2 linked regions of the Pseudolabrys taiwanensis genome follow. The main gene of each other region encodes a partner of the protein of the gene in region 2 in a complex. Links are inferred from orthologs where the notes say so. Each region holds a gene or a part of one and is shown on either strand. Other genes may lie near its edges. The genes, in order: DW352_RS07790 and eno.

The links.
Region 1: the proteins of eno (region 2) and DW352_RS07790 are in contact, whole or in part, in a solved structure (PDB 2FYM), measured with the Escherichia coli proteins. The link is inferred for Pseudolabrys taiwanensis from one-to-one orthologs.

The regions. Positions count from the first base shown.
Region 1 is NZ_CP031417.1:1,622,894-1,637,384, reverse strand. What follows is about bases 10,932-14,491. They hold DW352_RS07790 (Rne/Rng family ribonuclease), read right to left. Parts: upstream 14,180-14,491; coding sequence 11,132-14,179; downstream 10,932-11,131. Other genes in these bases: DW352_RS07795 (bifunctional aldolase/short-chain dehydrogenase), read right to left, coding at 10,932-10,956. Also shown: DW352_RS07840 (M48 family metalloprotease), read right to left, coding at 1-1,091; DW352_RS07835 (pyridoxal phosphate-dependent aminotransferase), read left to right, coding at 1,308-2,483; ampC (class C beta-lactamase), read right to left, coding at 2,617-3,798; DW352_RS07825 (glutathione S-transferase family protein), read right to left, coding at 4,017-4,673; DW352_RS07820 (DUF6790 family protein), read right to left, coding at 4,791-5,324; DW352_RS07815 (polyhydroxyalkanoate depolymerase), read left to right, coding at 5,480-6,694; DW352_RS07810 (hypothetical protein), read right to left, coding at 6,701-7,096; DW352_RS07805 (PsiF family protein), read right to left, coding at 7,357-7,644; DW352_RS07800 (CmcJ/NvfI family oxidoreductase), read right to left, coding at 7,975-8,811; more of DW352_RS07795, read right to left, coding at 8,896-10,931. UniProt on the Escherichia coli protein: Endoribonuclease that plays a central role in RNA processing and decay. Required for the maturation of 5S and 16S rRNAs and the majority of tRNAs. Also involved in the degradation of most mRNAs.
Region 2 is NZ_CP031417.1:979,965-995,126, forward strand. The notes cover bases 140-2,984. They hold eno (phosphopyruvate hydratase), read left to right. Parts: upstream 140-842; coding sequence 843-2,126; downstream 2,127-2,984. Other genes in these bases: DW352_RS04650 (MFS transporter), read left to right, coding at 140-232; queF (preQ(1) synthase), read right to left, coding at 229-687; DW352_RS04665 (hypothetical protein), read left to right, coding at 2,240-2,984. In the rest of the region: more of DW352_RS04650, read left to right, coding at 1-139; more of DW352_RS04665, read left to right, coding at 2,985-3,043; DW352_RS04670 (FtsB family cell division protein), read left to right, coding at 3,158-3,475; pdhA (pyruvate dehydrogenase (acetyl-transferring) E1 component subunit alpha), read left to right, coding at 3,872-4,792; DW352_RS04680 (pyruvate dehydrogenase complex E1 component subunit beta), read left to right, coding at 4,847-6,262; DW352_RS04685 (pyruvate dehydrogenase complex dihydrolipoamide acetyltransferase), read left to right, coding at 6,272-7,636; lpdA (dihydrolipoyl dehydrogenase), read left to right, coding at 7,803-9,230; cysK (cysteine synthase A), read left to right, coding at 9,352-10,404; DW352_RS04700 (GlsB/YeaQ/YmgE family stress response membrane protein), read left to right, coding at 10,417-10,659; DW352_RS26680 (GntR family transcriptional regulator), read right to left, coding at 10,662-11,543; DW352_RS04715 (isopenicillin N synthase family dioxygenase), read left to right, coding at 11,506-12,489; DW352_RS04720 (ABC transporter substrate-binding protein), read left to right, coding at 12,556-13,593; DW352_RS04725 (ABC transporter ATP-binding protein), read left to right, coding at 13,617-14,681; DW352_RS04730 (ABC transporter permease), read left to right, coding at 14,707-15,162. UniProt on the Escherichia coli protein: Catalyzes the reversible conversion of 2-phosphoglycerate (2-PG) into phosphoenolpyruvate (PEP). It is essential for the degradation of carbohydrates via glycolysis.

The sequences.
Region 1 (14,491 bases), 640 kb from region 2 along the record:
TAGGCCTTGTTGCTGGTCGCGTTCAACGCCTGCGCCAGCATGACGTCGATCAGCGGCGCGTGGTGCGACATCTGAGAGGCTTGCCGCAGCGGCGCCACCGCCTCGGCGGGCCGGCCGCCTTCCAGCAGCGCCTGACCCTTGAGTTCGTGGAAGTAGGGATTGCCCGGCTGCGCGCTGATGAGCCCGTCGATCATGGCGATCGCCTGGCGCAGGTCGGAATGCCGGTAGGCGGAGATGGCGCGGGCGTAACGCGCGGGCAGGCTGGTGTCGCTGAGCGGATAGCGGCGCGCGACCGTGCCGGGGTTCTCGAGGAAGCCGGACAGTTTGGCGCGCATCATGTCGTGCCGCATCTGCAGTTCGGGCGGATCCTTGCGGTCCCAATAGGGACTGGCTTTCGCCTGCGTCTCGAGCGCGGCGACGCGGTCGGTCGGCATCGGATGCGACTGCAGATAGGGATCGACGTATTTCGACGCGAACAGGTTCTCGCTGGCCAGACGCTTGAACAGGTCGACCATGCCGCGCGGCGACTGGTGCGTGGCGTTGAGGAATTTCAAACCGGCGTGGTCGGCCTGGTCTTCCTGCGTGCGCACGTAAGCCAGCAGCGAGCGCTGGATGGCGGATTGCGGCGCCATGATCGCCGCCATGCCGACGTCGCCGCCGCCGCCGCCGGCGCGGGCACCGGCCGCGAGGGCGCCGATGCCGGCGAGCAGGGCGATGATGGACGCGGTCTGGGCGCTGGCGAGCTGCTCGCGCAGGCGCTGCAGATGGCCGCCGGCCATGTGGCCGGTCTCGTGCGCGAACACGCCGATCACCTCATTCGGCGTCTTGGCGTCGAACAGCGCGCCGGCGTGGACGAAAATGTGGCGCCCGTCCATGACGAAGGCGTTGAACGAACGGTTGTTGAGAACGACGACCTTGACGTTCTGCTTGGCAAGACCGGCGGCGCGCAGGATCGGCGTCGCGTAATCGCGCATCAGCTGCTCGATCTCGGTGTCGCGGATGATCGGCATGCCACGCGTCGCACTCTGCGCGCGCGCGGGCGGCGCGGCCGGGCCCACGGATGTGAGCGCCACGGCGACGGCGGTGGCCATCGCCAGAGCGCGGGCTGCTGGCGCCCCGCGCCGGCGGCTGATAGGTGTGCCTTTACTAGTCATATTCCCGCTTTTACCGGCTGGGCGCGAACCTAGTGACACGCCTTCGGGCGGTCAACGCGAGGCCCGATCACGAGTGAGTCAGGGCACCGTTAGCGCTTAGGAAGGCCGGGGAATACGGCGACAGCGGGGCGGGACCCAAAGGCTTCGAATTCGATGCTCGACGTGGCGAAACGGCTCTTGATTCCCTCCAAACGCAGCGATGTGCCGCCGTTTATCGTCATGGACGTCATGGCGGCGGCGGCCCAGCGCGAGGCCGAGGGCGCGCACATCATTCATATGGAGGTCGGCCAGCCCGCCGCGCCCGCACCGGCGACCGCGCGACAGGCCGCCGCGGCGGCGCTTGCCGTCGGCCGGCTCGGCTACACCGAGGCGCTCGGCATGCCGTCGCTGCGGGCGCGAATCGCCCGGCACTATGGCGAGACCTATGGGTTCGATCTCGATCCGGCGCGGGTGGTGGTCACGACCGGTTCTTCCGGCGGCTTCATCCTGGCGTTCCTGGCGATGTTCGAGCCGGGCGACCGGGTGGCCCTCGCCAATCCCGGCTATCCGCCCTATCGCCACATTCTGACTGCGCTCGGCTGCGAGCCGGTGCTGATCGAGACCGATCCGGAGACGCGCTGGGCTTTGTCGCCCGAGCGGCTGATCGCCGCGCACCGCCAGAAGCCGCTCAAGGGCGTGATGGTGGCGAGCCCGGCCAATCCGACCGGCACCATGATGGATGCCGCCTCGCTCAAGGCGCTGATCGACACGGCGGAGGCGGAGGGCATCCGCGTCATTTCCGACGAGATCTATCATGGCCTCGATTATGCGTTTCGCGCCGAGACGGCGGTGAAGCTGTCGCCGTCGACCGTGGTGATCAACTCGTTCTCGAAATACTTCTGCATGACCGGCTGGCGCATCGGCTGGCTGGTGGCGCCGGAGCCTCTGGTGCGGCCGATCGAGCGCTTGCAGCAGAACCTCGCCATCTCGGTGCCGACCATCGCGCAGATCGCGGCGGAAGCCGCGTTCGACGGGCGCGAGGAGATGGAAGCGGTCAAGCACGGCTACGAAGAGAACCGCCGCATCCTCACCGAGGGCCTGCCCAAAGCGGGGCTCGACAAGTTTCTGCCGGTCGACGGTGCATTCTATCTCTACGCCAACATCGCGCGCTTCTCCGACGACAGCCTCGACTTCGCCAAGCGCATGCTCAACGAAGCGGGCGTCGCGGCGACGCCCGGCATCGACTTCGATCCGATCGACGGTCGGCATTACCTGCGCTTCTGCTACGCCGGCTCGGCGCAGGAGATGCATGAGGCGGTGCGAAGGATTGGGAGTTGGCTGAAACGGTGACGGCAGGGCGTATGGGGCCCCATCGCAAGTCGGCTTTAGCCGACTTGCGCACTGTCGGTGGCAGACATCGGGTAAACCCGATGTCTGCGCGCGAGGACGACAGAGAACGCAAAGCTTCACATTCGACGCGCGGTTACTGGGCCGCCGCGTCGAGCGCTTCGAGCACCGCGTACGCCGCGGTGACACGCGCCGGAATTGGAAAATTCTTGTTGGCCAGCATCACCAGACCGATTTTCTTGGCCGGCACGAACAGCGCATAGGCGCCGAAGCCATTCGTCGAGCCGGTTTTGTTGAACAGAGTCGGCCCCGAAGGCGTCTGCGGCGCGCCGAACTGCGTCGTCGCATTCGGCTGCTGGATCATCGCTTCGGAGTTGCCCGCCAACAGCCGGTCCAGCGTGACCGGATAGGCGTATTGCTCCCACCCAAGCCCTTGCACCATGTCGCCCGTCTTGAAGTAACCGATATGCGTTCCTTCGACGGCCCGCCGCATCGAGGGCTCGAGCGTGTCCGGACGGATATTCGCCTCGACGAAGCGGATCAAATCGGCCGCCGAGATTCTGACGCCGTAGGTTTCGGAATCGAAGACGCCCGGATTGGCGCGGATCGGCTTGTTCGCTTTGTTGTAGCCCCACGCATAATCGGCCATCGCCGCCTGCGGGACGCGGACGTAGGTGTGATTGAGACCGAGCTTGGGGAAGACATCGGTCTCCATGATCTGCGCGTAGTCGCGCTTCATCGCCAGAGCGGCGAGGTGGCCGAACAGGCCGAGGCTCGGGTTGGAATAACGTCGTTGCGTGCCCGGCGCGGCTGACGGCTGCCACTGCTGGAAGTAAGCGATCATATCGCGGTCGTTTTTGACCGGGCCGGGAAATTGCAAGGGCAATCCGCCGGCCGTGTAGGTGCCGAAGTTGAGCACGGTGGCTTTGTCGATGGGTTTGCCCTGAAGCGCGGGCATGTATTTGCTGGGATGGTCCTCGAGCGACAGCTTGCCGAGCGTCAGCGCGTAAGAGGCCACGGTCGCAGCGAAAGTTTTGCTGACCGAGCCGATCTCGAACAGCGTGTCCTTGGTCGGCGGCGTCTGCTTCTCCTTCGAGGCGACGCCATAAGCAAAGAAATGCTGGCGCCCGTTGACCGTCACGCCGAGGACGATGCCGGGCACGTCATATTGCTTCAACAACGGGCGGACGGCCTGATCGACGGCGGTGGTGAGCTTTTGAGGAGCGTCGGCCGCCTGGACGGTGACCGGGAGCAGACAGGACGACAGGGCGGCCAAGACGGACGCCATCTTCACGACAGGACTCAAGGGCTTCCTCATGTTTTGCCAACGGCGCGCAAGAGCGCTAGCGGCACGGAGGAAGCGGGGCCATTGTGGTGATTGCGAGACGCATGACTCTGTCATCCCCGCGAAAGCGGGGATCCAGTACGCCGTGTGCTATCGATAGGCTGCGGCGTACTGGATCCCGGGTCTCGCGGAGCCTGTCATGGGGCCGCGCTTCGCGCGGACCCATTGGCTCGCCCGGGATGACAATTGCCTCAAAACTCCACGTCGAGTTCGACGACTTCATCCGGCTCGGCTTTGGCGCCGTCGATCCATTCCTGCATCGCCGGCAGGTTCATGATCGTCTGCGCATAAGCGGCGCAATCGCTGTCGAGCTTCACGTCGTAGGTGAGGAAACGCGTCACGACCGGCGCGAACATGGCGTCAGCCATGCCAGGCGAGGGGCCGAACAGGAACGGGCCGGCGGCTTTGGCCAGACACTCGCGCCAGATCGACACGACGCGATCGATGTCGGCTTGCGCGCCGACCCAGACCTTGAAGCCCGGATGATGCGCCTTGATGTTCATCGGCAAGGCTGAGCGCAAATTGGTGAAGCCGGAATGCATCTCGCCGGAGATCGAGCGGCAATGCGCGCGCGCCGCGCGGTCCTCCGGCAGGAGGCCGGCTTGCGGCAGGATCTCGTTGAGATATTCGGCGATCGCCAAGGTGTCCCACACTTTGATGCCGTCATGCGTCAGGCACGGCACCAGGAACGACGGCGACAGCAGCAGCAATTCGGCGCGGGTCGAGGGATCGTCGCTGTTGACGATCTGCTCCTCGAAATCGAGGCCGGCCATCTTGCACAACAGCCAGCCGCGCAGCGACCAGGAGCCGTAGTTCTTGCTGGCGATGGTGAGGGTAGCCGTGGCCATGGGGCGCTAATGTCCCTTGTCAGTCGTGACCCGGCGCTGAGAGCTTAGACGAAAGCACAGGGCGTTCAATAGTTTCTCGCGCCGAAAGAGCGGCGTGGCCGATCTTTCGGCGCGGCGTCAAACGCGTCCGTTGTCGGGACGCCCGTGGCGGTATTGCAGCCACAGCAGCAGAAAGCCGAACAGCGGAATGAGGATGTCCGTCCAGAAGATCAGGCCGGCATTACCGGGCGCGAAATTGTGGGCGGCGATCATCTGGCGCACATGCCCGGCCGCCGCGCCGAGCGTGAAGATGCTCGGGCCGAGAATGGCGGCCAGCCGCATGTCGAAGCTGCGGAAGGCGGCGAGAAAGCCGACCGCCGCGAAACCGAGGCTGGCGACGGCCACCTCGAACTGAAACGGGCTGTCGGCCCAGCCGATGAAGCGGGCGGTCATCTCGCCGAAAAAGGCGTGCATGACGAAATTGTAGAGGTTGCTCAAGCCGATGCTGAACAAGACATGCCAGGCGAGCAGCTTGTCGATCACCCGCGCCGCAGTGCGGGGACGGCCGGCGCGGGCGATGCCCACGGCGGCGGCAAGCAGCCCCAGGACGAAGAAAGTGAGGGTGAAATTGGTCAGGACAATCCTGATCGTGTCGGCAATGACGCCAGCCATGGGCTGTTTGGCTCCTGAATAACACCTCTCGGTACCATAAAGACGGCAGTCAGGGCGGACGCGCCGGCCTGTGCCAACCGCACTTTTTTGTCTCGCAGCGCAACATTTTATGTTTTAGGCTGCTGTCGCGGTCTGCCGGGGCCGCCGGGGAATGAATGCTTTATCAGGCGTATCAAGCGCATTCCGACATCATGATGCCGGTGCGCTCGCTAGCCAGCATGGCCGCGACGACACTGGGCGCCTATATGAACGGCGTGCGGCCGGCCGCGCTCAGCAATCTCACGGCTGCTTACGAGTTGATCTCGCGCGCGGGGCTGACCCATACGCGCCCGCCCTACGGCATCGATACGGTGACGGTCGGCAACGAAGAGGTCGCCGTCACCGAGGAAGCGGCGGACGTCACGCCCTTCGGCACGCTGCTGCATTTCAAGAAGGCGACCACGCAGGAGCAGCCGCGCGTTCTGTTGATCGCGCCGCTGTCGGGCCACTTCGCGACCTTGCTGCGTGCCACCGTGCGCACGTTGCTCGCCGAACATGACGTCTACATCACCGATTGGCACAATGCGCGCGACGTGCCGCTCGAAGCGGGCCGCTTCGGCTTCGACGATTATGTCAGCCACGTGATCCGCTTCCTGGAGAAGATCGGTCCCGGCGCGCATATGGTGGCGGTGTGCCAGCCTTGCGTCGCCGCCCTGGTGGCGGCGAGCGTGATGGCGCAGGGCAATCATCCGGCGCAGCCGCGTTCGATGACGCTGATGGCCGGGCCGATCGATACGCGCGTCAATCCGACCAAGGTCAACGAACTCGCCAAGGCCAAACCGATCGACTGGTTCGAGCAGAACCTGATCGCGCGCGTGCCGTTCCGGCATGGCGGCGCGGGCCGGCGCGTCTATCCCGGGTTCGTCCAGCTCACCGCTTTCATGAGCATGAACATCGACCGCCACATCAAGGCGCATCAGGAGCTCTATCAGAACATCGCCAAGGGCGAGACCGCCAAGGCCGCGCAGACCAAGGCCTTCTATGACGAGTATTTCGCGGTGCTGGATCTCACGGCGGAGTTCTATCTCGAAACCGTGCAAATGGTGTTCCAGGAACATCTCTTGCCGCTCGGCGAACTGACCTATGAGGGCCAGAAGGTGGAGCCGGCGGCGATCAAGCGCACGATGCTGTTCACGGTGGAAGGCGAGAAGGACGACATCTGCGCCGTCGGGCAGACGCTCGCCGCGCACGATCTGTGCGCGAGCCTGCGGCCCTATCGCAAGAAGCATCACATGCAGGCCGGCGTCGGCCATTACGGCGTGTTCTCCGGACGGACCTGGCAGAACCAGATCTATCCGATGGTGAAGAACGTCATCCTGCAGAGCGAGTAGGGCGGTCTACTTCTTGAAGCCGCCGAGCACGGCCTTCATGCGGGCGCCGCGCTGTGTGTCCGGGCCGAGCGGGTCGGCGCCTTCCGGGTTGAGCTTGCGCTCGCAATTGACGTAGCCGTCCGGCACCACCGCGCCGGTGAAATTGTCGAAGCGGTGGACTTCGCAGTTGGGGCCTTTGACCGGCACGTAAGTGATCGAGCCGATGCGGAAGTCATCGATGGTCGGGGCGGGCTCCGCCGCCTCCTGCTGGGCAGGCCGCGTATTGATGAGGCCGGCAAACCAGCCGCCGAGACCGGCCGTGACGACGACCAGCGTGAACAGGACGCACAGGCTCATGACCTCGATGCGCTGCCGCGCCGAGATCGCGCTGCCGCGTCGCAGGCGTCCTCGCAAGCTCTTCACGGGTTGCGCGTTTGCCACGTAGGTGTCCGTCCGGTGTTGCTGGCGGACGGTAACGGCCGGTCATTGAGGAATGCTGAAGAGAATATGCACACTTTGTGGCAGGGCACCGCCGTGGCGGGTCCGCGGCCGCGCGCGCCCAAAGCACAGGCCTAGAATGGCAAATGGCGGCGGGCTGACACCGCAGGGCCGAGGCCAACGGCTTGCAAAGCAAACGCGCGGCGCCTCACGGTGGAAGCGCCGCGCGTGGCATCATAGCGCGACTATTCGTTTTCTTCGGCCGGCTCGCTCGCGGCGGCCGGCGCCGCCGGCTTCTTGGCGGCGGTGGGCTTGGCGCCGCCCTTCTTCATCGCGTCGCGGCGCGCCTGCGGCTCGTAATTGCCGCCGGCCATGCAACGCTTGATGAAAGCCTGCTGCTTCGCGCCGGTGAGGTTCTGGCTCTCGGCGCCGACCTTGCAGGTCTCCATCTTCTCTTCCTTGGTGGCGGCCGAAGCCGGCACGGCCAGGAGCAGTGGCAGGAAAGCAGCGGCGATCAGCGTGCGGGACGTCATGCGCGGGTCCTTGTTCATGCGGTGGCCTCTCTCTAGCACGGCTTGCCGCGCCTGTGACGGCACGCTGGATGGCGGCGGATTAGACAACGTTATCAGTCGGTTATCGGCCGCACGACCGCAGGTCGACCGTGCTTTCAGGTCGGTTGCCCGACCATATACGGGGATTCGCACGTTTGCGGAATTCAGTGGTAGTGCGGAGGTAGGGCTAAAACGTCGCGCAAGCAGGCGCGCGACACGGCGCCGGCATGTGTCGACTGCTGGATGGCAACAGGACGCGCCCATGACGCGTCTGCGTCCATGACGCGTCCTGCGATGACCGCGATCGCGGGCTCAGAAGAACGCCAGCGTGCGGATCTCGATGCTCTCGCGCGGGCGCGCGTTGCGCGGCGCGCTCGGATCGTCGAACGAGGTGTGCGCGGTCCAGCGGGCACGGCCGTCCTTGGCCGAGTCATAGACCTTGAACACCAGCGCCTCGTCGCGCGCCTGCCGCGGGAACCAGAACCATTTGTGCTTCGGATTGTACGCGACGGCGTAGGTCTGACCGATACGGTTGGGATAGCGCCGTTCGGACAGGATGAAATCGTCGAATGAGACGGTGCGCGCGTCGGCGATGGCGAGCGGGTGGTTCTCGATCGGATAGCGGATCGGCCGCCAGGCCTGGATGATGGCGAAGCGACGCTTGAGCAGCTCCTCGGCTTCATCCGGCAGAATGTCGCGGACGCGCTGCGGGCCCGACCATTCGGTGTAGTCGTTGTGGGCGCGCTGCACGACCTCGCGGATCTTGTGCTGTTCGCGCAAGCCATCGTCGGCGGTGCGCAAGGTGTGGTCGAAGACGACGACGCGCTTGGCGCCGCTCTCGGCTTTGATGAGCTCGATCACCTCGGGGTAGTAGACACGCTTGATCTCGTCGGCATCAAGGAAGTTCTGCATCTTCGTGTCGTGACGCACGAAGCGGAAGCCGTCCACGTCGAGCTTGAACTCATCGACATGCGGCCGGCCGTTGTGCATGACGACCTTGTGCGGATCGATCTTGCCGCCGCTTTTGACGTCGAGCGTGCCGCCTTCGCTCGTGGTCCCGGTGAAGACCTCGGTGCCGTCGTTGACGAGATAGTTGATCGTCGGCTCGATGGTCTGCGGATAGGTGTCGGCTTCGGCGAGTGCGGACATGGGCTGTCTCCGGCGTTGTTGCCGGAGAATCTAGGCAAGTCGCGCGAAAGCGACAATCACAGATTAGCGAGCGACCGTTTTGTTCTACCGCAGGGCCGCGGCGATGTTGCCGCCATCTACGGTGGTGATATCGGCGGTGGTTTTCAACTCCAGCGCCTGATGCAGGAAGGCCTGGGCGACGTCCTCGGCGGTGACCTCGCGGCCGAGCAAGTTCCCGCTCATGTAGTCCTTCTCGGTGAGGCCGCGTGCCTGCGAGCGCGCCTTGATGAAATCGTCGGTGAGCAGGCCGGAACGGATGCGGTCGGCATTGACCGCGTTGGCGCGGATGCCGTCGGCGCCGTAATCGAGCGCGTATTGGCGCACGAGGAACAAGGTCGCCGCCTTCGGCAGACCGTAGGGCCCGAAATTCGGTCCCGGATTCACCGCCTGCTTGGAAACGTTGAACAGCAGGCAGCCGCCGGTGCCCTGCGCGCGCATGATCTTCACCGCCCCCTGCGCCATCTTCTGATGCGCGAAGAAGTTCAGCTCGAAGCTCTGGCGTAGCACGCTCTCGTCGACCTCGCCGATCTTGCCCTGCCAGGCGGCGCCGGCATTGGAGACGAGAATGTCGACGCCGCCGAAATGCGCGGCGACCGCCTCGAAGGCTTTGGCGACGGACGCCGCGTCGGTGACGTCGCATGGCACGGCGAGCGCCGCGCCGCCGATGGCCTTCGCCTTGGCTTGCGCCGCGGTGAGATCGCGATCGAGCAGCGCGACTTCGGCGCCGGCTTGCGCGAAGGCTTTCGCCGTCGCCGCGCCGATGGCGCCGCCCGCGCCGGTGATCACCGCGACTTGTCCGGCCAGCGGCAACGGCTTGGCGCTGCCGAGCTTGGCCTGTTCGAGCGGCCAGTATTCGCAGTCGAACATGTCGGCTTCCGAAATCGACTCGAAGCGGCCGGTGGCTTCGGCGGCGGTGATGGCGTCGACGGCGGCTTCGGCTAGGTCGGCCGCGACACGCGCGTCTTTCTTGCTGGTGCCGAGACCGAACAGGCCGAGGCCCGGCACCAGGATCACGCGCGGCGCGGGGTCGAGCATGATGCGATCGCCGCCGACGCGCGCATTGTTGCGCGCGAAGTAGTCTTCATAGTGCTTGACGAAAGTGGCGACGGCGTCGCGCACCTGCGCGCGGAAATCGGCTTCCCGGCCGGCGCGGGGCGCGGGCGCGATGAGCGGCCAGTTCTTGGTGCGGATGGTGTGGTCAGGCGTGATGACGCCGGCCTGGCTGTAGCGCGACACATCGGCGCCGTTGACGAAGTTGAGGACAGCGGCGCCGCTGCGGAAGTCGAGCACGAAGCGTTTCCATGCCCCTTCGGTCTTGGCATCGGGGAGGGCGCAGGCGCCGCGCAGGATCGGCGCGATGTCGGTTTGCGTCGCGACCTGCTGCGGCAGTTGCGCCGAGACGAACACCGCCTTGCGGCCGCGCGCGAGATACTCCTCCGCGCGCGTGACCATCGCGATCATGCGTTCATAGGCTTCGCGCGCGTCGGCGCCGAAGGTGAAGATGCCGTGCTTCTCGAGGATCAGCCCCTCGACCGACGGATCGGCATCGAACGCTTCGGCCGACTTCTTGGCGAGACCGAAGCCGGGCAGGATGTAGGGCACGAGGCCCATGCGGTCGCCATAGACTTCGCGCGCCCGAGCCGGGCCATCGGGTTGGTCGATGAGGCCGAGCACGGCGGCCGAGTGGGTGTGGTCGACGAACTTGTGCGGCACGAAGGCGTGCAGCAGCGTTTCGACCGAAGGATTGGGTGAGGCGGGATCGATGAGGTTGGCGCGTTGCACGCGCACCATCTCGTCATCCGACATGGCCTTGCGCGCGCGCAAACGCTTGAGCGCGTCGAGCCGCACCGCCGGCATGCCAGGAGGGTCGATCGTCGCCATGTCCCAGCCGGAGCCTTTGACGCAGAGCACGTCGGTCTCCTCGCCGTTGAGATCCGTCACCCGCGTCTTCACCGAGGTGTTGCCGCCGCCATGCAGAACGAGTTGCGGATCGCGGCCGAGCAGCCGTGTCGTATAGACGCGCAGAGCGAGGTCGGCGCCGATGCCGGCTTTGCCGTAGCGGGCAATGGCTTCCTTCGCGTCGGCATCGTTCCAGGCGGATTTCATCAACACATCCTCTCACGCTCGGCATGCTCGCTGTCGCGGGCCGACGCCTTATACCCGAATGCGGGGCGCCGATCATCGTTCGCTGACGACGCCGGCGCGTCTCACGCGTCGGCCGAGTCAGCAAAATGCCCGCGGCGGTGAGCCGCGGGCATTATTCATTGAAAGCTATTGTCGATCAGCCCTTGTCGCCGAGCAGGCGACGGCCCCACCAGCCGCGCTTCGGCGCCGCCGGCTCTTCGCCCGTGCTGGAGACGACGGGGGTCGGCGCCTGTATCTCCACCGGCGCGGGCGCCGGCGGCGGGAGCATCACTTCCTCGGACGTCACGATCGGCGCCGGCTCGCGCACCGTCGAACGGCGGCGCGGCGCAGCTTCCGGCGCGGGCGCGCTTTCGGCGACAGGCTCCGGGGCAGGGGCGGCGGCTTCGGCCTCGCCATGCACCGGTGTCGGTTGCGCGAAGGGCGGAGCGATGACGCTCGCATCCTCGTCGCTGAGCACCGGATGCGACACGCCGTCGGCCGTCTCGTGCACGCCTTCTTCGTAAGACGCGGCCTGCTCGCCCTCGCGCGGCTCGGTGCCAGGGAGTCCATCGCCACGATGGCGATTGCGGCGGCCGCCGCGGCGTCCGCGCCGGCGGCGACGGCGATCGCCGTTTTCGCCTGCGGCGCCTTCCTCGCGGGCTTCCTGCGGCGCTTCCGCGTCCAGGCCTTCTTCTTCCGGCGAGCCGCCGTCGTGATCCTCATGCGCGACGGCATGTTCGGCGGCGGTCTCTTGCGTGAACGGCTGAGCCTCGCGCGGCGCTTCCTCGCCGCGGCCGCGGCCACGGCCGCGTCCCCGCCGGCGGCGGCGGCGGCGCTGATCGCCGCCCTCGCGGGTCGCCTCGGATTCGCCTTCGGCGGCTTCCGCCGTTTCGCCGGCTTCTTCCTCGCCTTCCGTCTCGGCGAATTCTTCTTCCTCGCCCGCGTAAGCTTCCGGCTCTTCCTCCTCCGGCACGATCAATTCGGGCTGCGCCTGCGCGGCGAGGGCGCGCGCGGCTTCGGCCGTGTGCACCTGCTCACCGCGATCGACGATGTAGGACTGCTGCGCGTTCACGCCGGCATCGGCGGACACAGTGATGGTGATGCGGAAGCGCTCTTCCAGCGCGCGCAGATGGGCGCGCTTGTGGTTGAGCATATAGAGCGCGACCTCGGAACGGGTGCGCACGATGAGGTTATGCGTGGCGCCCTTGTTGAGCATCTCCTCGACGGCGCGCAGGCACTGCAACGCCACCGACGAGACCGAGCGCACGTGGCCGGAGCCGCCGCACACCGGGCACTTCTCGGTCGACGACTCCAGCACCGACGTGCGGATGCGCTGACGCGACATCTCCATCAGGCCGAAATGCGAGATGCGGCCGACCTGGATGCGCGCGCGGTCGTGCTTGAGCGCGTCCTTTAGCTTGCGCTCGACCGTGCGGTTGTTGCGGTTCTCGTCCATGTCGATGAAGTCGATGACGATGAGCCCGGCGAGATCGCGCAGGCGCAGCTGCCGCGCGACTTCCTCGGCCGCCTCGACGTTGGTCTTGAGCGCGGTGTCCTCGATGTGATGCTCGCGCGTCGCCCGGCCGGAGTTGACGTCGATCGCGACCAGCGCTTCGGTCTGGTTGATGACGATGTAGCCGCCGGAGCGGAGCTGCACGATCGGCGAGAACATGGCATCGAGCTGGCTCTCGATGCCGTAGCGCGTGAAGAGCGGCTGATTGTCCTTGTAGAACTTCACGTTGCGCACGTGGCTCGGCATCAGCATGCGCATGAAGTCGCGCGCTTCGTTGAAGCCTTCCTCGCCGGAGACGATGATTTCGTCGATGTCCTTGGAATAGAGATCGCGGATCGAGCGCTTGACCAGCGAGCCTTCCTCATAGACGAGCATCGGCGCGGTCGACTTCAGCGTCAGGTCGCGCACCGTCTCCCACAAGCGCAGGAGATATTCGAAGTCGCGCTTGACCTCGCTCTTGGTGCGCGCCGCGCCGGCGGTACGCAGGATCACGCCCATGCCTTCCGGCACTTCGAGCTCCTGCGCGATTTCCTTGAGGCGGTTGCGGTCTTCGGCCGAGGTGATCTTGCGCGAGATGCCGCCGCCACGCGCGGTGTTCGGCATCAGCACCGAATAACGGCCGGCGAGGGAGAGATACGTCGTCAGCGCCGCGCCCTTGGAGCCGCGCTCTTCCTTGACGACCTGCACCAGCATTACCTGCCGGCGCTTGATGACTTCCTGGATCTTGTACTGCTTGCGGAAGCGCGGCACGCGCTCCTGCACTTCCTCGAGCGCGTCGGCGCCGCCGACGGATTCGACCACTTCTTCTTCGTGTTCGTGCTCGTCGTCGCCGTGCTCGTCCTCGTCGCCTTCGGCGGGCGCGCGTTCACGCGCTTCGGCCGGCGCGGCTTCATCGCCGTTAGCTTCGGCGGCTGCTTCGACCGGTTCGTCGAGATGATCGCCGGTCTCGGCGTGTTCTTCGTTGTGCTCGGGCGTCAGCGCGGGCTGCGGCTCCGCCTCGGGCGCGACCGGCGCGGTGGTCACTTCGAACAGCGGCGGCTCGACGATTGCCGTTTCGGGCGCGGGCGCTTCGACGGGCGCCGGTTCGGCAGGGGCGGCTTCGCTGGCGACCGGTTCGGCGGTCTCCGGCGCATGCGACGGCGTCTCGAATGCAGGCGTCGGTTCGGACAAGGTCGATGCGGTTTCGTTTAGGTCCGCCTGCGCCGCCGCATCGAGGCCGCTCTCGGCGGCGTTGATGTCGGTCGTCTCGGCGGCGGCGTCCGGCGCCGTCCCGTCCTCGCCGGCGATCGCCTCGCTGCGCACGGTGTCGCGGTTGCGGTCGCGATGGCGCTCGGAGCCGCGATTGCGGTGACGCCGGCCGCGACGCTGCGAGCGGTTCTCGTGTTCCTGCTCGGCGGAGCGGTGGTCTTCTTCCTCCTGCGCGAGCAGCGCCTGCCGGTCGGCGACCGGGATTTGATAGTAATCGGGATGGATTTCCGAGAAGGCGAGGAAGCCGTGGCGGTTGCCGCCGTAGTCGACGAACGCCGCCTGCAGTGACGGTTCTACGCGCGTGACCTTGGCAAGGTAGATGTTGCCGCGGAGCTGCTTGCGGTTAGCACTCTCGAAGTCGAATTCCTCGACGCGGTTGCCGCGCACGACAACCACCCGGGTCTCCTCGGGATGGGTCGCGTCGATGAGCATTTTGTCGGCCATGGGAAAGTCTCACTAGGCCACGTGTTCGCATCCGCTCGCGCGACGTTGACGGCGCAAAGCGGTACGGAAGAGGGGTGGCCTGACTGGTGTGGAGGGAAAGGATCGCGCCTTCACGCGGCAATTCGGCGGGGTCCATAGCAAGCCGCACCGTCACGATCTTGTCGCGAAAGCGGGGGACCTCGAATTGCCTTTGCTGCAGCAGTGGCAGCATAAAATTGCGACCCGTATGACTTCTGGCCGCGCCTCAAACAAGGCGCCGCCCAGGTTTCTCGTCGCTCACGGTTTAAAATTGCGCCCGGTCCATATGACCGA
Region 2 (15,162 bases):
GCTGCATGCGGTGATCCAGGTCTATGCCAGCGAGCTCGCGCCGGCCGCGCGCGGCTCGGCGCTGGCGCTGCACTCGTTCTTCTTTTTCTTAGGCCAAGCGGCGGGACCGGCGATCTACAACGTCGGTTTTGCCTTCGCCGGTGTGGGGCCGAGCCTCATTGTCGGTGCGGTGATCTTGGCCGTCACGGGCCTTGTCTGCGCGGCCAAGCTGCGGCGGCCGCCGATCGTCTAACCGCGCCCGCGATAGGGCGCGACGCCCTGGTCGGGCACCCACATGTCCTTCGGCAACTTGCCGGCCTGCCAGAACACGTCGATCGGTATGCCGCCGCGCGGATACCAATAGCCGCCGATGCGCAGCCATTTGGGCTCGAGCAGCTTGAACAGCCGTTTGCCGATGGCGACCGTGCAGCCTTCGTGGAAGTCGCCGTGATTGCGGAAGCTGACCAGATAGAGCTTCAGCGACTTCGACTCGACCAGGTATTTGTTCGGCACATAGTCGATGACGAGGTGCGCGAAATCCGGCTGGCCGGTGACCGGGCAGAGCGTCGTGAACTCCGGCGCGGTAAAGCGCGCGAGATAGTTGGTGTCGCGGTGCGGGTTCGGCACGCGGTCGAGCACGGCCTCGTCCGGCGAGGCGGGGATGACGGCCGGCCGGCCGAGTTGCAGGGGCGTAGTCTTCTTGGCCATGGCGGCAGCCTTTCACCGATTGCGCCACGCCGGTCAAGGGCGGGTGACGACGGGATGACAGCCGCCGCGCCGGCGCCCCTTGGCGAGGGGCCGCGCCATCCTGTAGAAGCCCGGCATATTCCCCGTTCTCCCTACCGCCGGAACCGAAGTAACCCATGACCGCCATTGTTGACATCATCGGCCGCGAAATCCTCGACAGCCGCGGCAATCCCACCGTCGAAGTCGATGTGCTCCTGGAGGACGGTTCGCTCGGCCGCGCCGCGGTCCCGTCGGGCGCCTCGACCGGCGCGCACGAGGCGGTCGAGCTGCGGGACGGCGACAAGAAGCGCTATCTCGGCAAGGGCGTGACCAAGGCCGTGGATGCCGTCAACGGCGAGATCTTCGATGCCATCGGCGGCATGGAGGCGGAAACCCAGGCGCAGATCGACGAGACGCTGATCGAGCTCGACGGCACGGCGAACAAGGCTCGCCTCGGCGCCAACGCCATCCTCGGCGTGTCGCTGGCGGTAGCCAAGGCGGCGGCCAATGCCGCCAACCTGCCGCTCTACCGCTATGTCGGCGGCACGGCCGCGCGCCTCCTGCCGGTGCCGATGATGAACATCGTCAACGGTGGCGCGCATGCCGACAACCCGATCGACTTCCAGGAATTCATGATCATGCCGGTGGGCGCCGAGAGCTTCAGCGAAGGCCTGCGCGCCGGCGTTGAAGTCTTCCAGACGCTCAAAAGCGAGCTGAAGGCGGCGGGTCACAACACCAATGTCGGCGACGAGGGCGGCTTCGCGCCGAACCTGAAGTCGGCCGAGGACGCGCTCGACTTCGTCATGAAGGCGATCGAGAAGGCGGGCTACAAGCCGGGTCAGGACGTCATGCTGGCGCTCGACTGCGCCTCGACCGAGTTCTTCAAGAACGGCGCTTATGTCTACGAAGGCGAGGGCAAGACCCGCTCGAAGAAGGAGCAGGCCGAGTATCTCGCCAAGCTCGTCGGCGCCTATCCGATCATCTCGATCGAGGACGGCATGGCCGAGGACGATTTCGAAGGCTGGAAGCTCGTCACCGATCTCATCGGCAAGAAGTGCCAGCTCGTCGGCGACGATCTGTTCGTCACCAATGTCACGCGCCTGTCGCAGGGCATCAAGGATGGGCTCGCCAACTCGATCCTGGTCAAGGTGAACCAGATCGGCACGCTGACCGAGACCTTGGCCGCGGTCGAGATGGCGCATAAAGCCGCCTACACGGCCGTGATGTCGCATCGCTCCGGCGAGACGGAAGACTCTACCATTGCCGATCTCGCGGTCGCGACCAATTGCGGCCAGATCAAGACGGGGTCGCTGGCGCGTTCGGATCGCACGGCCAAGTACAATCAGCTGCTGCGCATCGAGGAACAGCTTGGCGAACAAGCCAAATATGCCGGCCGGAGCGTGGTCAAGGCGGCGCGCTGACGCTCTTTAAAGTACCTCCAAGCGGCAACGTTACGCACGTGGCCGCTTGTCACGGGCGCCAAATCACACCAGATTGCGGGGCCGTTATAGTCGGTTTCACCGAGAGGCCCCGCATGGATCAGACCGTATCGCTGGCCCGCAACGACCGGGCGCGAGTCGTCGATCAGCTCGCGGACTACGTCGTTCGCTCTATCGACACCGCCCGGGCGGTCGAGAAGCCATTTTTTCATCTCGAGTTCGATCACGTGTTCCCGCCGGACATGTACGCCAAGATCCTGGCGTTGATGCCGGAGTCGCGCGACTACCGGCCGATGCACGGGCGCAGCAAGGGACACGACCTGGACGACGGTACCCATACCCGGGTGAAGATCGACCTGTTCCCCGAATACATCCGCAATCTGCCGCCGGAAAAGAAGGCGCTGTGGGATGTGGTGGGCCGTGCCCTTTGCTCGGAAAAGGTCAAGCAGGCCTTCATCCGGCGGCTCGGACCGGGCCTGTCGAAGCGGTTCGGGGCGGATTTCGCCAAGGTCGGCATGTATCCGATTCCGATTCTGACCCGCGACATCCCGGGCTATCTGATCACGCCGCACACCGACACGCGCTGGAAGGGAATCACCGTCCAGCTCTACTTGCCGGCGGATGACGCCAACACCGACATCGGCACGATCTTCCACGACGTGCTGCCGGACGGCTCCAAGCCCAAGCATTCGCAGATGCGGTTTGCGCCCAACACCGGCTACGCCTTTGCCGTGGGCAGCGACACCTGGCATTCGGCGGACGCGGTTCATGACCGGGTGAAGACCCGCGACTCGATTCTGCTTACTTACTTCGTGGACCAGGGCGTGCTGAAGGTGCTCCGCAACCGCGGCAAGCGGCTGGGCAACTTCGTCCTCAACGAGATCCGGCAGCGGGTGTAGCGCCGCCGGGAGCGGCAGTGTGCCACGGCCGGGAAGGCGGGCCGGCGCTCGATAATCTCCAGGGCGCGGTGGGACATTAAAGCCGCCTTAACGGCCGTGCGGCATTTTGGCTGCATGGTTTCCCATCGTCGCCGCCGCGCCATTCTGACCGCGCTCGGTCTCTATCTCTTTGCCGGTGCCTTCATCGGCTATTTTGGCATGAACGCCTATAGCGGCAACCATGGCCTGCGCGCGCAGAAGGACCTCGAGCAGCAGCTCGCCTCCATGCAGCAGGAGCTGCAAACGCTGAGGGCCGAACGCACCGACTGGGACCGGCGAGTCGCTCTTCTGCGATCTGATCGCATCGACCCTGATATGCTCGATGAGCGGGCTCGCAAGCTGCTCGGATTCGCCGACCCGCGTGACTTGACGCTTCTCCTGCCGCCCCGCTGACATTTGATTGCAGTGCAGCATAGCGCATTGCGCGCTGGCGCGTTCTGCTGACAGGAAATTGCGTCGGCCTACGTTAGCGCGCAAGCAAATGGCCGCGCCGGTGGCACTGCAAAATCGCCGCAGAATCCTTTTGGAGGATTGGGCGTTATCGCTATGCGGCGGTGGCGCAGGCCCATGAATTTTTGATGATGTCGACGCATATAGTCGCGCAGTGTCGCGCTTCCGCCGTTACGCGAAGTACGCTATGGGACGGAACGAAGCCGGTTGCGCCATTCGTCGTAAGGAGTGCCCATGGCGGTCGCTAAGAAATCCCAGAGCACAGATGAGAAGGAACCGGTCCCGCAAGGGGCCGTCGCCGACTTCAGCAAGCAGCAGGAGCTCGACGCTTATCGTACGATGCTGACCATCCGCCGCTTCGAGGAGAAGGCGGGTCAGATGTACGGCATGGGTCTGATCGGTGGTTTCTGCCATCTCTATATCGGACAGGAAGCCGTCGTCGTCGGCATGCAGATGGCGCTGAAGGACGGTGACCAGGTGATCACCGGCTACCGCGATCACGGCCACATGATCGCCTGCGGCATGGAAGCCAAAGGCGTGATGGCGGAGTTGACCGGCCGCGCCCACGGCTATTCGCGCGGCAAGGGCGGCTCGATGCACATGTTCAGCCGCGAGAAAAATTTCTACGGCGGGCACGGCATCGTCGGCGCGCAGGTGCCGCTCGGTACCGGCCTTGCCTTCGCCAACCGTTATCGCGGCAACGACAACATCTCGCTCACGTACTTCGGCGACGGCGCCGCCAACCAGGGCCAGGTGTACGAGAGCTTCAATATGGCCGAGCTGTGGAAGCTGCCGGTCATCTACATCATCGAAAACAACCGCTACGCCATGGGCACGGCGGTCAACCGGGCTTCAGCGCAGACCGACTTCTCCAAGCGTGGCGCTTCTTTCAACATTCCGGGCGAGCAGGTCGACGGCATGGACGTGCGCGCCGTGAAGGCCGCCGGCGAGCGCGCCGCGGAATGGTGCCGGAGCGGCAAGGGGCCGTTCATCCTCGAAATGCTGACCTACCGCTATCGCGGCCATTCGATGTCCGACCCGGCGAAGTACCGCACGCGCGAGGAAGTCGACAAGGTGCGCACCGCGCACGATCCGATCGATATGGCCCGGGCGCGTATCCTGGAGAAGAAGTTCGCCAAGGAAGACGAGTTGAAGAAGATCGACGCCCAGGTGCGCGATCTGATCAACGAGGCGGCGGAGTTCGCCACGCACGATCCCGAGCCGGATGTCGCCGAGCTCTACACCGACATCTACCGCTGAGTTCAAGTGTCCGTTGAAGGCCGATAGCCGGGCCCCGAGGAAACAGAATAGCCCATGCCGACCGAAGTATTGATGCCCGCGCTTTCGCCCACGATGGAGAAGGGCAACCTCGCCAAGTGGCTTAAGAAAGAAGGCGACACCGTCAAATCCGGCGATGTGATCGCCGAGATCGAAACCGACAAGGCCACCATGGAAGTGGAGGCTGCCGACGAAGGGACGCTCGGCAAGATCCTCGTTCCTGAGGGTACCGCGGACGTCGCGGTGAACACGCCGATCGCCGTCATTCTCGGCGAGGGCGAGGACAAAGGCGCCATTAAAGCCGCCGCACCCGCAGCCCAGCAGAAAGCCGCCGAATCCGCTCCTCCCGCTAAATCCGAAACGACCGAAGCCAAGGCGCCCGCCGCACCGGCGCCCAACCAAGAGCAGAAGGCGCCTGAAGCGCCCCTCGTCAAAGCCGCCGCCGATCCCAGCATTCCCGAAGGCACCGAGATGGTCACCATGACCATGCGCGAAGCCTTGCGCGACGCGATGGCCGAGGAGATGCGGCGCGACAAGGACGTCTTCGTGATGGGCGAAGAGGTCGCCGAATATCAGGGCGCCTACAAGGTGACCCAGGGCCTGTTGCAGGAGTTCAGCGCCGCGCGCGTGATCGACACGCCGATCACCGAGCAGGGCTTTGCCGGTCTCGGCGTCGGCGCCGCGCTTGCCGGCCTCAAGCCGATCGTCGAGTTCATGACGTTCAACTTCGCCATGCAGGCGATCGATCAGATCATCAACTCGGCGGCCAAGACTCTGTACATGTCCGGCGGTCAGATGGGCTGCTCGATCGTGTTCCGCGGCCCGAACGGTCCGGCCGCGCGTGTGGCCGCGCAGCACAGTCAGGATTACTCATCCTGGTATTCACACATCCCCGGCTTGAAGGTGGTGTCGCCATCGACCGCCGCCGACGCCAAGGGGCTGCTTAAGGCCGCGATCCGCGATCCGAACCCGGTGATCTTCCTGGAGAACGAGCTTCTCTACGGCCATTCGTCGCCGGTGCCGAAGCTCGATGACTTCGTGCTGCCGATCGGCAAGGCCAAGATCGCGCGTCCGGGCAAGGACGTGACCATCATCTCCTGGTCCATGGGCATGAGTTACGCGCTCAAGGCGGCCGAGGAGCTGGCGGGCCAGGGCATCGACGCCGAGGTGATCGACCTGCGCACGCTCAAGCCGATGGATACGGAAACGATCGTCGAGTCGGTGAAGAAGACCGGCCGCGCCGTAACGGTGGAAGAGGGCTGGGCCCAGTCCGGCGTCGGCGCCGAGATCGCCGCGCGCCTCATGGAGAACGCCTTCGACTATCTCGATGCGCCGGTCGCGCGCGTGTCGGGCAAGGAGGTGCCGATGCCTTACGCCGCCAATCTCGAAAAGCTCGCGCTGCCGTCCGCCGCCGAGGTGGTCGAAGCAGCCAAAGCCGTCTGCTACCGGTAACCGTCGCCCATGCCCACTAACATTCTCATGCCCGCGCTGTCGCCCACGATGGAAAAGGGAAACCTTGCCAAGTGGCTGAAGAAGGAAGGCGACAAGGTCAAATCCGGCGACGTGATCGCCGAGATCGAGACCGACAAGGCGACGATGGAATACGAGGCGGTGGACGAAGGCACCATCGCCAAGATCGTGGTGCCGGAAGGCACGCAGGACGTCGCCGTGAACGCGGTCATCGCCGTGCTCGCTGCCGACGGCGAGGATGTGAAGGCCGCGGCGTCGTCAGGAGCTGCTGCGGCCAAGCCGCAGGCGGCTGCTGCTCCCGCAGCGGCCGCTCCCAAGTCCGTTGAAGCCAAGCCTGCTGAAGCCAAGCCCGCGCCTGCGGCACCGGTGGCTGCGGCTGCCGCACCGCAAGCGGCGGCGCCGAAGCCCACCACGACTGGCCGCGTTTTCGCTTCGCCGCTGGCGCGCCGGCTCGCCAAGGACGCGGGCATCGATCTGTCGCGGGTCGACGGCTCGGGTCCGCATGGCCGTGTGGTTGCGCGCGACATCGAAGAGGCAAAGTCCGGCAAGGGCCTGCGCGCCGCGCCCGTTGCTGGCGCAGCGGCGGCACCTGCCGCCGGCGCTCCGGCACCGGCCCTGTCCGACACCCAGATCCGCGCGCTGTACGAAGAAGGCTCCTACGACTTCGTGCCGCATGACGGCATGCGTCGCACGATCGCACAGCGGCTCACCGCCGCGACGCAGTCGATGCCGACCTTCTACCTCACTATCGACTGCGACATCGGCAAGCTCACCGCCGCGCGCGAGGAGATCAACGCGTCGGCGCCCAAGGGCGCGGACGGCAAGCCGTTGTTCAAGCTTTCGGTCAATGACTTCGTCATCAAGGCGCTGGCGCTTGCCCTGCAACGGATTCCGGAGGCCAACGTCTCCTGGGCCGAGAGCGGCATGCTCAAGCACAAGCATTCCGACATCGGCGTCGCTGTGGCGCTGCCGGGCGGCCTGATCACGCCGATCATCCATAAGGCCGAAACCTTGTCGCTGTCGGCCATCTCCAATGCGATGCGCGATCTCGCCGCGCGGGCGCGGGCGCGCAAGCTCAAGCCGAACGAGTACCAGGGTGGCACGTCGTCGGTGTCGAACCTCGGCATGTACGGCATCAAGGACTTCACCGCGGTGATCAATCCGCCGCAGGCGTCGATCCTGGCGGTCGGCACCGGCGAGGAGCGGGCGGTGGTGCGGGGCGGCCAGATCGTGCCGGCGACCATCATGTCCTGCACTTTGTCGTGCGATCACCGCGCCATCGACGGCGCGCTGGGCGCCGAGCTGATCACCGCGTTCAAGACCTTGATCGAAAACCCGGTGATGATGGTGGTGTGAGCTTTCTTACCCTCTCCCCTTGAGGGAGAGGGTGGCTGAGCGCCGCAGGCGCGAAGCCGGGTGAGGGGTGCTTAGTTCGTCACGCGATAGCAGGACCCCTCACCCGGCTCCTCGCTTCGCTCGGAGCCACCCTCTCCCTCAAGGGGAGAGGGGAAAGAGAAGAAGCATGGCCGACACATCTTTCGACATCATCATCATCGGCGCCGGTCCCGGCGGTTACGTCACCGCCATCCGCGCCGCGCAACTCGGTTTCAAGGTCGCGGTGGTGGAGCGCCAATTCCTCGGCGGCATCTGCAACAACTGGGGCTGCATTCCGACCAAGGCGCTGCTGCGCTCGGCCGAGATCTATCACTACATGACGCATGCCAAGGACTACGGCCTGGCGGCGGAGAACGTGAAAGCCGATCCGGCGGCGGTGATCGCCCGCTCGCGCGGCGTCGTGAACCGGCTCAATACCGGCGTCGGCTTCCTGTTCAAGAAGAACAAGATCACCACGATCAAGGGCGAGGCGGTGATCGACGCGCCGGGCAAGATCACGGTGAAAAACTACGACTCGCCGCTCGTGAACATGCCGAAGGACGCGCTCGGCGCCGGCACCTATCAGGCCAAGCACATCATTGTCGCCACCGGCGCGCGGCCGCGCACGCTGCCGGGCCTCGAGCCGGACGGCAAGCTGGTCTGGACCTATTTCGACGCGCTCGCCGCCACCAAGTTTCCGAAGTCGCTGCTGGTGGTCGGCTCCGGCGCCATCGGCATCGAATTCGCCTCGTTCTATCGCACCATGGGTGCCGAGGTGACCGTGGTCGAGGTGCTGCCGCAGATCCTGCCGGTGGAGGATGCCGAGATCGCCGGCGTCGCCCGCAAGCAGTTCGAGAAGCAGGGCATGAAGATCATCGCCGGCGCGAAGGTCACCAAGCTCGACAAGAAGGCCGACAGCGTCACCGCCACCATCGAGGCGGACGGCAAGACGCAGCAGATCACGGTCGATCGCGTCATCGCCGCGGTCGGCGTCGTCGGCAATGTCGAGAACCTCGGCCTGGAGAAGCTCGGCGTGAAGACCGAGCGCGGCACCATCAAGATCGACGACTTCTGCAAGACCAACGTGCCGGGCATCTACGCCATTGGCGACGTCGCGGGCCCGCCGATGCTGGCGCACAAGGCCGAGCACGAAGGCATCATCTGCGTCGAAGCCATCAAGGGCCTGCATCCGCACCCGATGGACAAGCTGAAGATCCCGGGCTGCACCTATTGCCATCCGCAGATCGCCTCGGTCGGGCTCACCGAGGCCAAGGCGAAGGAGGGCGGCCGCGACATTCGCGTCGGCCGCTTCCCGTTCGTCGGCAACGGCAAGGCGATCGCGCAGGGCGAGGATCAAGGCCTGGTCAAGGTCATCTTCGACAAGAAGACCGGCCAGCTCCTCGGCGCGCATATGGTCGGTTCGGAGGTCACCGAGCTCATTCAGGGCTTCGTCGTGGCGATGAATCTCGAGACGACCGAAGAAGAATTGATGCACACGATCTTCCCCCATCCGACGATTTCGGAGACGATGAAGGAAGCGGTGCTGGATGCTTATGGGCGCGTGCTGAACATGTAGCTTTGCTGCGTCATGCCCGGCCTTGCGCCGGGCATCCACGTCTTAGGGCATCGCTGCAAGGTAAGGCGTGGATGGCCGGGACAAGCCCGGCCATGACGATGCGGAAAGGACTGGAAGACACATGGCCAAGTTCGACAGCATTCTCGACACCGTCGGCCGCACGCCGGTCGTCAAGATCAACAAGCTGGCTCCGGCCGGAGTCAATCTCTACGTCAAGGTCGAGGCCTTCAACCCGCTCGGCTCGGTGAAGGATCGTCTCGCGCTCGGCGTTATCGAGGCGGCGGAGAAGTCGGGCGAGCTCAAGCCCGGCATGACGGTGGTGGAAGCGACCTCCGGCAACACCGGCATCGGTCTTGCCATGGTCTGCGCCGCCAAGGGCTATCCGCTGGTCATCACCATGGCGGAAAGCTTCTCGGTCGAGCGCCGCAAGCTGATGCGCTTCCTCGGCGCCAAGGTGGTGCTGACCCCGGCGGCCGAGCGTGCCTTCGGCATGGTCAACAAGGCGCAGGAACTGGCCAAGACGCATGGCTGGTTCATGACGCGCCAGTTCGAGAACGAAGCCAATCCGGACATGCACGAGCGCACCACGGGGCGCGAGATCGTCGACGATTTCGCCGGCGAGCGGCTCGATTACTGGGTCACCGGCTTCGGCACCGGCGGCACGCTGACCGGCGTCTCGCGCGTGCTGCGCAAGGAGCGGCCCGAGACCAAGATCATCGTCTGCGAGCCGTCCGACGCGCCGATGCTCGCCTCCGGCGTCGCGCAGGAGCGCAATGCCGACGGCACGCCGGCCAAGCCCCATCCTGCCTTCAAGCCGCATCCGATGCAGGGCTGGAGCCCGGACTTCATCCCGCGCATCACCGGCGAAGCCGTCGACGCGAAGGCGTTCGACAAGCTTCTGTCGATCGCCGGCCCCGAGGCGATGAAGTGCGCCAAGGCGTTGGCGCAGCAGGAAGGCATCTTCGTCGGCATCACCTCCGGCGCGACCTTTGCCGGCGCGCTGGAAGTCGCGAGACAGGCCGAGCCTGGCTCGACCATCCTGTGCATGCTGCCCGACACGGGCGAGCGCTATCTGTCGACGCCGCTGTTCGGCGATGTCGGCGCTGACATGTCGGAAGACGAGCTGAAGATTTCCAATTCGACGCCGAGCAACCGCCTGCCGCCGAAGGCGTAAAAGGGGGGCATTATGGGCATTATCGCTTGGATTATCGTCGGGCTCGTCGCCGGCTGGCTGGCGCATATCATTCTCGGCGGCCGCGGCGGCCTGTTCGGCAATCTTGCCGTCGGCCTGATCGGGGCCATCGTCGCGGGCGCCATTCTGCCGCGGCTCAACATCATGATCCGGCCCGACTTCATCGGCAACCTGATCAGTGCCACCATCGGCGCGGTGGTTTTCCTGTTCATCTGGCGCGCGATCCGGCGCGCCTGAACTCACGCCTCGTCCGCAGCCTTGTCGACGACCTTGGGCCGCGCCAGCCGCGCGGCCAGATGATCGTGCGTGAGCTGCCAGCTCTTGCGCACCAGTTGCTCGGTCACCATGCGCGCGGCGTCCGGATCGGCGCGGCGAATGGCTGCCAGCATCTCACGATTGTCGGCGATCGACGCGGCGATGATGTCGGTCGTTTCCCGGTAGGCGTAATAGCGATAGCGCAGCGCCTGCTTGTTGACGCTGTCGAGCAGCCGCCGCAGCACCGGATTGCCGCAGTTGTTATGCAGGACGTCGGTGAGGGCGGCGTTCGCCCAGAACGCGGCCTCGGCATCGTGGCGCTGATGCGCGGCCTCCATGCGGTCGATCGTGTCCTGCAAGGCGCTCAGCGTTGCCGCCTCCGCGGCGGCGGCGACATTCGCGGCGGCCAGGCCTTCGAGCGGCACACGGCAAGTGCAGATCGCGTCCAGATTCTCCAGCGATAGCGGCGTGACGATGCCGCCGCGACGCGGCGAGCGCGCGACGAGCCCATCCGATTCGAGCGCCCGAAGTGCCTCGCGAACAGGCGAGCGGCTGACGCCGTAACGGGCGCTGACCTCTTCTTCACCGATGCGGCTGCCCGGTTCGCGGCGCAACAGGATGATCTCGGCCTCCAGCCGCTGCACGATTTCCGCTCCCAGCGACGGAGGTTGGGCGAAGTCGGTTGCAAGAAGGTCGGCCTTCAACAGGGTCATGGTTTTAGCAGGGCTACAATTTGTGCAGGGCCGCCCGTTGTGGCCGGACCGGTCTTGGATACAATCGACAATATACAGGAGCGGACCCGCCGCCGGCAAATGTGAGGTGTCCCTGATGACGAATGCACCGCTTCCCCCGGTCCAGTTGCCCATCGTCGATTTCGGCGGCGGGCTGTCCGACCCCGGCCGGCACGGCGCCATCGCCAAGGCGATCGACGACGCCTTCCGCGGCGTTGGCTTCTGCTACTTCGTCAATACCGGCGTGCCGCAGGCGCTGATGGACCGGCTGTTCGCGGCCTCGAAGCGCTTCCACGCGCTGCCGCAGGAGCGCAAGGCCGCGCTCGCCATCAACGAATTCCACCGCGGCTATATGGCGCCCAACACCTCGCTGATCGAAACCTCGTCGGTGGCCAAGGTGACGCGGCCGAACTACAGCGAGTCCTTCATGCACATGCATGAGGTGCCGGAAAACGATCCGCGCTTCGGCTCGCCGCTGAACGGCCCGAACCAGTGGCCGTCCGAATTGCCGGATTTCCGCGTCGACGTCGAAGCTTACGTCGGGGCGCTGAACGCCTTCGGCGTTGCGTTGTTGCGTGTGATCGCCATCGCGCTCGATCTGCCGCCCGATGCGCTCGAACCTTACTTCAAGCATCCGACGACCTTCCTGCGGCTGCTGCACTACCCGCCGCAGCCGCCGACCGCCGACAACGAAACCTTCGGCTCGGCGCCGCACACCGATTACGGCTTCCTCACCATCCTGATGCAGGACATGTCGGGTGGTCTGGCGGTGCGCAACACCGACGGCACCTGGCTGCAGGCGACGCCGATTCCCGGCAGCTATGTCGTCAACGTCGGCGACATGCTCGCGCGCTGGACCAACGGTCGCTGGCAGTCGACGCCGCATCTCGTGCGCAACGTGTCGGGTGGCGACCGTTATTCCTGCCCGTTCTTCTTCGATCCCGACATGGATGCCGTCATCGGCGCGCTGCCGAGCTGCGTCGGGCCGAACAATCCGCCGCGCTTCCCGCCCGTGCGTTACGGCGACTATCTGATGGAGCGGCTGAACCGGAATTACGACTACCGCAAAAAAGCAAGCTGACCGCCGAACGGTCTGGCGCGAGGACGCGTGAAGGCAGGCAATCAAACAAAAACAGGGGACTGTGACATGTTTCAGTTGACGCGCCGGGGACTGATCGCGGGACTGGCTGGCACTGCTGCTTTAGGAAGTTTCGGTCGCGCGGCTTACGCCGACACCACGCCTTACGTCATCAATACCTATGGCGGCCGCTGGGAAAAGTTTTGGCGCTCGCAACTGCTGCCCAATTTCGAAAAGACCGCCGGGCGTCCGACCAAGCTTGATATCGGCCTCGGCAACAGCTGGGTCACGACGTTCCGCGCCGCCGGCAAGGAGAAGCCGCCGTTCGATGTGCTGATGACCAACGAACGCTACGCCGTCATGTTGCGCGCCGAAGGATTCTTCGCGCCGATGCCGGCCGGTAAGGTCGCCAATCTCGCCGACGTGTATCCGATCGCGCGCTACAAGGACGACGCGGCGGTCACCGGCATCGTCTCGCCGATCGGCATCGCCTATCGCACCGATCTCGTCAAAACGCCGCCGAAGGCGTGGCGCGATCTGTGGGATCCGAAATACAAGGGGCAACTCGGCTTCTATTCGGTCAACAACTCGCTCGCCGTGATGTTCCTGATGCTGGCCGGCAAGATGTTCGGCAAGGATCAGTACGATATCGATACCGGCCTCAAGAAGATCGCCGAGCTCAGGCCGTTCCCGCAGGTCGACTTCAGCGGGGCGATGGCTCCGCTCCTGACGCAGGGGCAGGTCGCCGTCGCGCCGATCGACTTCGCCGAAGCCGTCGCCTTGCAGAAGAAGGGCGTGCCGATCGGCACCGTGGTGCCTGAAGATGGCGTGCTGATGTTCGATCAGAGCTTCAATGTCGCGGCTAACGCCGCCGACAAGGAGGCTTCTTATAAGTACATCGACTATATGCTGAGCCCCGAGGTGCAGTTGCTGTTGGCGAAGGAGTTTTTCACCGCGCCGACCAACCGCAAGGTGAAAGTGCCCGACGAGCTCAAGGAAGCCATCCCGGTATCCGGCGACGACATTTCCAAGATCGTCACGTTCGACTGGGACTTCGTCGCCAAGAACCGGCAGGTTATGCTCGACCGCTGGGCCAAGGAGCTCTGAGCGGACGCTCGCGGCGAAACAGCATGGCGCATCTTAACATCGCCGGCCTGCGCAAGGCGCACGGTCCGGTGCAGGTGATCGCCGGAGTCGATCTGGCGGTCGCCTCCGGCGAGTTCTTCACGTTGCTGGGCCCAAGCGGCTGCGGCAAGACGACGACTTTGCGTTGCGTCGCCGGTTTCATTGCGCCGGACGCGGGCGACATCCAGGTGGATGGCAGCAGCGTCCTCGCCGTGCCGCCGGAGCGGCGCGACTTCGGCGTGGTCTTTCAGAACTATGCGTTGTTTCCGCACCTGACCGTCGCGGAGAATGTCGGCTACGGCCTGCAAGCCAGGCGCATTCGCGGCGAGGAGGCGCGCCGCCGCGTCGGCGAAGCACTCGCGATGGTGCAGCTCTTCGGCCTCAAGGACCGGTTGCCGCGCGAATTGAGCGGCGGCCAGCAGCAGCGTGTCGCGCTCGCCCGCGCGATCGTCATAAGGCCGCGGCTGTTGCTGCTCGACGAGCCGCTTGCCAATCTCGATGCCAAGCTGCGGCATGAGCTGCGCTGGCTGATCCGCGACGTGCAGCGTGCGCAAGGCATCACGGCCATTTACGTGACTCACGATCACGCCGAGGCGATGTCGTTGTCGGACCGCATCGCGGTCATGCGGCAGGGCCAGATCGCGCAGATCGGCACGCCGCGCGAGATCTATCAGCGGCCGACTGAAACCTATGTGGCGGCCTTCACCGGCGAGACCAATACGCTCGCCGCAAAGGTGATCGGCGAGATCGGGCCAGGCCGCTACCGCGTCATGGTCGCAGGCAGCGAGTTGATTGCCGGCGGCCCGCCAGGACTTGCCACCGGCACCGAGCGCCGGCTGCTGGCGCGGCCGGAAAGCCTGTCGCTTGCCGCGGCCGGGAAGGGCGGTTTCGCGGTTCGCGTTGAGGCGGTCGTCTATGTCGGCGCCGGGCTGCGCTGCGAAATGGTGACCGAACAGCGGGAGAAGCTGGTGCTGCAACTGCCGGTGCAGACCGAGGTCGCCGTCGGCAGCGCGCTGACGCTGACGATCGATCCCGAGCAGGCGTGGCTGATGGCGGAGGATGCGGCATGAGCGCGCATCGGCGGGAAGGTTTCCGATGAGGTCGCCCTGGCGCACAGCCCTGATCGGCGCGCCGGTGCTGGCGTTGCTGTTCGTGTTCTTCGTGCTCCCTTATGGCGAGATGGTCGCCATGAGCTTTCGCGCGACGGCGAGCGGTGCGCCTTATGGCGAAGCCTGGACCCTTGCCAATTACGGCAAGGTGATCGGCGATCCTTTCTTCCTGTCGGTGCTGTCGCGGACGCTCGGCCTCGGCGCGCTCATCACCGGTCTGACGCTCGTTCTGTCCTATCCCCTTGCGATGCACCTTTCGCGCGTCAGCGATCGCTGGCACGTGGTGTTCTACGCCTTCGTCGTGTCGCCGCTCCTGGTCGGCGTGCTGGTGCGCAATTTCGGTTGGATGATCGTCGTCTCATTCGAAGGTCCGCTCAATCAGGTGCTGCTTGCGCTCGGGCTGATCGACCGTCCGCTGCGCCTTCTGTTCAATCTGCCGATC